Regions from separate parts of the Streptomyces sp. NPDC033845 genome, predicted to be linked through region 2. Evidence: riboswitches for the same ligand, from Rfam matches in the RefSeq annotation. Region 2 holds a riboswitch; the other holds the start of a gene.

The links. Region 2 has a riboswitch for cobalamin ahead of ACZ50K_RS14980 (CoA-acylating methylmalonate-semialdehyde dehydrogenase). Riboswitches for the same ligand answer to the same signal wherever they lie in the genome.
Region 1: it holds a riboswitch for cobalamin, as region 2 does, so the genes downstream of both, ACZ50K_RS07485 (energy-coupling factor ABC transporter permease) here and ACZ50K_RS14980 (CoA-acylating methylmalonate-semialdehyde dehydrogenase) in region 2, are expected to answer to the same signal.

Annotation. Positions count from the first base shown of each region.
Region 1 covers NZ_JBVIRI010000003.1:94,420-98,104, forward strand. The annotation lists gene ACZ50K_RS07475 (Scr1 family TA system antitoxin-like transcriptional regulator) at 30-287, shown strand; gene ACZ50K_RS07480 (DJ-1/PfpI family protein) at 289-858, opposite strand; cobalamin riboswitch at 933-1,126, shown strand; gene ACZ50K_RS07485 (energy-coupling factor ABC transporter permease) at 1,157-1,846, shown strand; gene ACZ50K_RS07490 (energy-coupling factor ABC transporter substrate-binding protein) at 1,846-2,181, shown strand; gene cbiQ (cobalt ECF transporter T component CbiQ) at 2,186-2,947, shown strand; gene ACZ50K_RS07500 (energy-coupling factor ABC transporter ATP-binding protein) at 2,938-3,685, shown strand, end outside.
Region 2 covers NZ_JBVIRI010000006.1:52,928-56,612, reverse strand. The annotation lists gene ACZ50K_RS14985 (acyl-CoA dehydrogenase family protein) at 1-165, opposite strand, end outside; gene ACZ50K_RS14980 (CoA-acylating methylmalonate-semialdehyde dehydrogenase) at 171-1,670, opposite strand; cobalamin riboswitch at 1,864-2,034, opposite strand; gene ACZ50K_RS14975 (ABC transporter substrate-binding protein) at 2,140-3,060, shown strand; gene ACZ50K_RS14970 (short-chain fatty acyl-CoA regulator family protein) at 3,068-3,685, opposite strand, start outside.

The DNA.
Region 1 (3,685 bases), on a different contig from region 2:
GTGGCCAGCGCCGCGACGATGCGCATGCCGTGGCCGTGCTCCAGGAGATGGGCCGGCCGGATCTCGGGCTGCCGCTGGTACACGTGGTGATGGACGAGAGCGCCATCCGTCGGCCGATGGGCGGTGCGGACGCCATGGACCGCCAGTTGGCGCACCTGGCGGCCATGGCCGCACGTCCTGAGGTGACCATCCAGATCGCCCCGTTCACCCTGGCCGCGCTCGTCTTCCCGGACGCCGCCTTCGCCGCCTTCGTCGCCTTCGTCGCGGGCGCCAAGGCCGCGCGCTGACCTAGCCGCCGAGCGGAGCCTTGGCGCGGAGGACGGTGAGGAACTCCCGCATCCAGGCCGAGTGGTCGGGCCAGGCGCGGGACGAGACCAGGGTGCCGTCGACCACGGCCTCGGAGTCCTCGAAGGCGGCCCCGGCCCCCTTCATATCGGGCTCCAGGGCCGGGTAGGCGGTCACCCGGCGGCCGTCCAGGCCCCCGGCGGCCGCGGTGATCAGCGGGCCGTGGCAGATCTGCGCCAGCGGCTTGTCCGCCCCGGTGAAGGCGGCGACGATCCGCCGCACCTCCGGGTCGTTGCGCAGGTACTCGGGGGCCCGGCCGCCGGGGATCACCAGGGCGGCGTACTGCCCGGGGTCCACATCGGCGAAGGCCACGTCGGCCGGCCAGGTGTAGCCGGGCTTCTCCGTGTAGGTGTCGAAGCCCTCCTCGAAGTCGTGGACGACGAAGCGGAGCTTCTTCACGGAGGGTGCCGCGATGTGCACCTCGTACCCTTCCTCGCGCAACCGCTGGTAGGGGTAGAGGACTTCGAGCGACTCCGCCGCATCGCCGGTGACGATGAGGATCTTCGCTGCCATGGGCTGCTCCCGGTCGGCTGCTGGGGGGGTTCGGGCGAAGTCGACCCTGCCCGCGAGGGCCGCGGACAAACCGACTAGGGTCGGCTGGCCTTGGTGTTCGGGAAACCGGTGGGAAACCGGTGCGGCCCTCGCCACTGTGATCGGGAAGTCCGGCTCCACTCCTGCGGGAAGCCACTGGGCGGCCGCGGGGGACCGTGAGCCGCCCGGGAAGGCGGAGTCAGGGCGGCAACCCGTGAGCCAGGAGACCGGCCGGGGCGCGTTGTCCATCCACGAGGTGTTGGAGAGGTCTCCCCCACTCATGCATATAGCCGAGGGCTTCCTGCCCCCCTTGCACGCGGTCGCCTGGGGCGCCGCGTCCGCTCCGTTCGTCGTCCACGGCGTTCGCGCGCTGACCCGTGAGGTCAAGGCGAACCCGGAGAGCACCCTGCTGCTCGGGGCGTCCGGAGCGTTCACTTTCGTCCTGTCCGCCCTGAAGATCCCTTCGGTGACGGGCAGTTGCTCGCATCCCACCGGGACCGGGCTGGGCGCGATCCTGTTCCGGCCGCCGATCATGGCGGTGCTGGGCACGATCACCCTGCTCTTCCAGGCGCTGCTGCTGGCCCACGGCGGACTGACCACCCTGGGCGCCAACGTCTTCTCCATGGCCATTGCCGGACCGTGGGCGGGCTACGCCGTCTACCGGCTGCTGCGCAGGACCGACGCCCCGCTGATGGTGTCGGTGCTCTTCGGCGCCTTCTTCGCCGATCTGGTCACCTACTGCGTGACCAGCGTGCAGCTGGCGATGGCCTTCCCGGACCCGGGAAGCGGCTTCGCCGGGGCGCTCGCCAAGTTCGGCGGGATCTTCGCGGTCACCCAGATCCCCCTCGCGGTCAGCGAGGGCCTGCTGACCGTGCTGGTGATGCGGCTGCTGATGCAGTCCAGCAAGTCCGACCTGGTCCGGTTGGGCGTGGCCCGGATCACCGGGTCCAAGACGGAGGCGGCGGTCTGATGTCGAAGAACGCGAAGATCAACACGCTGCTGCTGCTCCTGGTGGCGGCGCTGGCCGTGCTCCCGCTCGCGCTGGGAATGGGCGACCACAAGGAGGAGCCGTTCGCCGGGGCGGACGCCCAGGCGGAGGCGGCGATCACCGAGCTGAAGCCGGACTACGAGCCCTGGTTCTCGCCGCTGTACGAACCGCCGTCCGGGGAGGTCGAGTCGGCGCTGTTCGCCTTGCAGGCGGCGCTCGGCGCGGGGGTGCTCGCGTACTACTTCGGTGTGCGCAAGGGCCGCCGCCAGGCCGCGGCGGCGGCAGCGGCGGCCCCGGCGGACCGCGCGGAGGCCTGAGTCCGTGCTGCCGATCGACGCGGCGGCGCACCGCAGCCGCTGGCGGCACCGCCATCCGGCGGAGAAGGCCCTGCTGGGGCTGGGGCTGACGGTCACCGCCGTGTGCCTGCCGCCCTGGCCCGGCGGGCCGCTGGTGGCCGCGGCCACCCTGGCGGTCCTGCTGGGTCCCGCCGGGGTGCCCGGCCGACAGCTGTGGCGGGCCTTCCGGATCCCGCTGGGTTTCTGTGTGACCGGGGCGCTGCCGCTGCTGTTCGCGGTGGGCGGCCCCGCCGGCTGGGTCGGGCTCGCCCCGGACGGGCCCCGGCACGCGGTGGAGCTGCTGCTGCGGACCTCGGCGGCCTCGCTCGGAGTGCTGCTGTTCGCGTTCACCACCCCGGTCTCGGACGTGCTGCCGCGTCTGGTGCGGGCCGGGGTGCCGGCGCCGGTGGTGGACGTGGCCCTGGTGATGTACCGGATCGGTTTCCTGCTGCTGGACTCGGTGGCGCGGATCCGGCAGGCGCAGGCGGCCCGGCTGGGGCACACCGGCCGGGCCGCGGCCTGGCGTTCGCTGGCCGGGCTGGCCGCGACCGCCTTCGTCCGGGCCTTCGACCGGGCGGGCCGGCTCCAGGCCGGGCTGGCCGGGCGCGGCTACGACGGCACCCTGCGGGTGCTGGTGCCCGAGGCCCGGGTGTCCTGGCGGTTCCTGGCCGCGTCGGCGGGGCTGCTGACGGCGGTGGTGGTGCCGGCCCTGGTGCTCGGCCCGTATCTGGAAGGGATGTGGCCGTGAGGCCGTTGGTGGAACTGTCGGGCGCGGGCTACGCGTACGAGGACGGGCCGCGGGTGCTGTCCGGGGTGGACTTCGGTATCGCCGAGGGCCGTTCGCTGGCCCTGCTGGGCCGCAACGGCAGCGGCAAGACCACGCTGATGCGGCTGCTGAGCGGCGGTCTGCGGCCGGACGCCGGTGAGCTCCGGCTGGACGGGGTCCCGGTCCGCCACGACCGGGCGGGGCTGACCCGGCTGCGGAGCGCGGTGCAGCTGGTGGTGCAGGATCCGGACGACCAGCTGTTCGCCGCCTCGGTGGAGCAGGACGTGTCCTTCGGCCCGCTGAACCTGGGGCTGCCGGACGCGGAGGTCCGGGCGCGGGTGGACGAGGCGCTGGCCGCCCTGGACATCACCGCGCTCCGGGACCGGCCGACCCATCTGCTGTCGTACGGGCAGCGGAAGCGGGCGGCGATCGCCGGGGCGGTGGCCATGCGGCCCCGGGTGCTGATCCTGGACGAGCCCACGGCCGGGCTGGACCCGGACGGGCAGGAGCGGTTGCTCGCGGTGCTGGCCGGGCTGGCCGCCACCACGGTGGTGATGGCCACCCATGACGTGGACCTGGCGGTGCGCTGGGCGGACGAGGCGGCGGTGCTGACCCCGGAGGGGATCCGGGTGGGCCCGGCCACGGCCCTGCTGGCCGATCCCGCGCTGCTGGCGTCGGCGGGCCTCCGGCAGGCCTGGGCCCCGGCGGCGGCCGCCCTGC
Region 2 (3,685 bases):
GACGTAGACCCCGCCGAGGCCGAGCGCGGCGGCCCGGCGGAGCACGTCGACGGGGAAGTGCTTGGTCTGGTCCCAGAGGACCGCGTGGGGGGCCAGCTGCTCCTGGGCGAAGTCGAGGGTGACCTCGGCCAGGGCCAGTTGGTCCTCGGTGAGGGTGGTGGTCACTTCGGTCACCCCATCGTGGGGATGGTGAAGCTCGCGCCCTCCTTGACCCCGGAGGGCCAGCGCGAGGTGACGGTCTTGGTGCGGGTGTGGAAGCGGATGGAGTCGGGGCCGTGCTGGTTGAGGTCGCCGAAGCCCGACCGCTTCCAGCCTCCGAAGGTGTGGTAGGCGACGGGGACGGGGATGGGCACGTTGACGCCGACCATGCCGGCGCCCACCCGGCGGGTGAACTCGCGGGCGGTGTCCCCGTCGCGGGTGAAGATGGCCACGCCGTTGCCGTAGGGGTGCTCGGTGGGCAGGCGCAGCGCTTCCTCGAAGTCGGCGGCGCGGACCACGGACAGGACGGGGCCGAAGATCTCCTCGCGGTAGATGCGCATCTGCGGGGAGACGCGGTCGAAGAGGGTGGCGCCGGCGAAGTAGCCGTTCTCGTGGCCTTCGAGGGTGAATCCGCGGCCGTCGACGACGAGTTCGGCCCCTTCGCCCGCGCCGATGTCCACGTAGCGGCGGACCCGGTCGAGGGCGTCCCGGCTGACCAGGGGGCCGAAGTCTGCCTCGGGGTCGTCGGAGCGGCCGATCCTGAGGGTGGCGATGCGCTCCTTGAGGGCGGCGACGAGCCGGTCGGCCGTCTCCTCGCCCACGGGTACGGCGACGGCGATGGCCATGCAGCGCTCGCCGGCCGAGCCGTAGCCTGCGCCGATGAGGGCGTCGACGGCCTGGTCGAGGTCGGCGTCCGGCATCACGATCATGTGGTTCTTGGCGCCGCCGAAGCACTGGGCGCGTTTGCCGTGGGCGGCGGCGGTGGCGTAGATGTGCGCGGCGATCGGGGTCGAGCCGACGAACCCGAGGGCCTGGACCCGCGGGTCCTCCAGGAGGGTGTCGACGGATTCCTTGCCACCGTTGACGACATTGAGGACGCCGGGCGGGAGGCCGGCCTCCAGGAACAGTTCGGCGAGGCGCAGCGGTACGGAGGGATCGCGTTCGGAGGGTTTGAGGACGAACGCGTTTCCGCAGGCCAGGGCGGGTGCGGCCTGCCAGAGGGGGATCATGGCGGGGAAGTTGAAGGGGGTGATGCCGGCGACGACGCCGAGCGGGACCCGCAGTGAGTGCACGTCGATGCCGGTGCCCGCGTTGTCGGTGAACTCCCCCTTGAGGAGGTGCGGAATGCCGGCGGCGAACTCGACGACTTCCAGGCCTCGTTGGAGGTCCCCGTGGGCGTCGGCGACAGTCTTCCCGTGCTCGGAGGAGAGCAGTCGGGCCAGGTCCTCCCGCTCTCCCTCGACGAGTTGGAGGAAGCGGAGCAGGACCCGGGCCCGCCGCTGCGGGTTCCACTGGCCCCATTCCGCCTGCGCCTCCTGGGCGTTGGCGATGGCGGCTTCGGTGTCGGCCCGTCCTGCCAGGGGGACGCGGGCCTGGACGGTACCGGTGTTCGGGTCGTACACGTCGGCGTAGAGCCCGGAGGTGCCGGGGGTGTGCTTTCCGCCGATGAAGTGGGTGAGTTCACGGACCATGGGTGCCTGCTCTCGTCAGGTGGGATCCGGGGATGGCACGGCGAGCCGGCGGACGGCACCCGGATGGGGGTGCGCCGCTGCGGAAGGCCGTGGGAACTACGAGCGCACGGAAGTGGTGGGGGTGCGCTCCGCCGGATCACCAGGGTCGTGGGTACAAACCGGTGCCATGCGTGTCTGCTCCATCCTCGTGGACAACACGGAACAATCCGCGGCCGGTATCCTGACTCCCGGATCCCCGCGTGCCGCCCGCCTTCCCGACAGACCTCGTCAGTGGCGTGTGGATGGCAGCACACTCCCCGGTCACAGTGGCGGGACCGTGCCGGTTTCTCACCGGCTTCCCTGCACCGCGGACCTTGTGCCACGAACATATAGTTGGACGTCCTAGTAAGTCCAGGGCCTCCGGCCACGTGCCTGCCTCGGGACATGCCGCGCGTCCGCCCTCGCGCCATGCCGCGCCTACCCTCAAGGGATGCGCATCGTCTCGCTGCTCCCGGCGGCCACGGACCTCGTGGCGGACCTCGGACTCGCCCGTGACCTGGTCGGACGCACCCACGAATGCGACTGGCCACCCGCCGAGGTCGCCTCCGTCCCCGTCATCACCCGCGCCGGGTTCGACCCGGACGAACTCAGCAGCCGGGAGATCTCCGAGGCGGTCGGCGGGGCCGCCCACTCCGGGTCCTCCCTCTACACCCTGGACACGGAGGCCCTCGCCGCGCTCGCGCCGGACGTGCTGCTCACCCAGGACCTGTGCGAGGTCTGCGCGGTGTCCTACCGGGCCGTCTCCCGGGCCGTGCGGGTCATGGACACCGGACCCCGGGTGCTGAGCCTGGAACCGAAGACCCTGGACGACGTACTGGACTGCCTGGTCACCGTGGGGGACCTGCTCGGGGTGCGGGAGCGGGCCGAGCGGCGGCGCACCGAACTGCGGGGGCGGCTGGACGAGGTCCGCCGGCTCACCGCCGGCCGGGACCGGCCGCGGGTGGTCGCCGTGGAATGGCTGGACCCGCTGTGGCCGGCCGGCCACTGGGTCCCGGAGCAGATCGCCGCCGCGGGCGGCGAGGCCCTCCTGGCCGCGCCCGGCGAACACACCAGGCCCATGACCTGGGATGCGGTGCGGGCCGCACGCCCGGACGTGGTCCTCGTCCTGCCGTGCGGCTTCCCGCCCGGGCGGACCCTGTCGGAGATCGGGCTCCTGACCGGGCTGCCGGGCTGGGCGGAGCTGCCCGCCGTACGGGCCGGGGAGGTGTGGGTCCTGGACGGTCCCGCGTACTTCAACCGGCCGGGCCCGCGCGTGGTCCGCGGCGCCGAGGTCCTCGCCCACGTCCTGCACGGCGTACGGGCCGGGGACCCGGTGACCGGGGCGGAGGCGCGGCGACTGGGCCGGGTCTGAGTCCTCGTCAGACCCGGTCGGGGGCCACGGGGTAGGGGATGAAGGTGCTGCTGTTCTCGTCGACGGCCAGGGTCCGGCCGAGTGGCGGGACGGCGCGCTGGGGGCAGTCGAGGCGTTCGCAGAGCCGGCAGCCCATGCCGATGGGGGTGGCCGCCGCCGTGTTGTCCAGGTCGAGGCCGTCGGAGTAGACCAGCCGGGAGGCGTGCCGGATCTCGCAGCCGAGGCCGATGGCGAAGGTCTTGCCGGGCTCGCCCCAGCCGCCCCGGTGCCGGGTCACGGCCCGGGCCGTCCACAGGTACCGCTGGCCGTCGGGCATGGCGGCGACCTGGACGTGGATGCGCCCGGGGGCGGCGAAGGCCTCGTAGACGTTCCACAGCGGGCAGGTGCCGCCAGCCCGGGAGAAGTGGAATCCGGTGGCCGACTGCCGTTTGGACATGTTCCCGGCCCGGTCGACCCGCACGAAGGAGAAGGGGACCCCGCGCAGCCTGGGGCGTTGCAGGGTGCTGAGCCGGTGGCAGACCGTCTCGTAGCCGAGCCCGAAGTGGTCGGTGAGCCGCTCGATGTCGTACCGGAACTCCTCGGCGGCCCGGTGGAAGGCCTGGTACGGCAGGATCAGGGCGGCGGC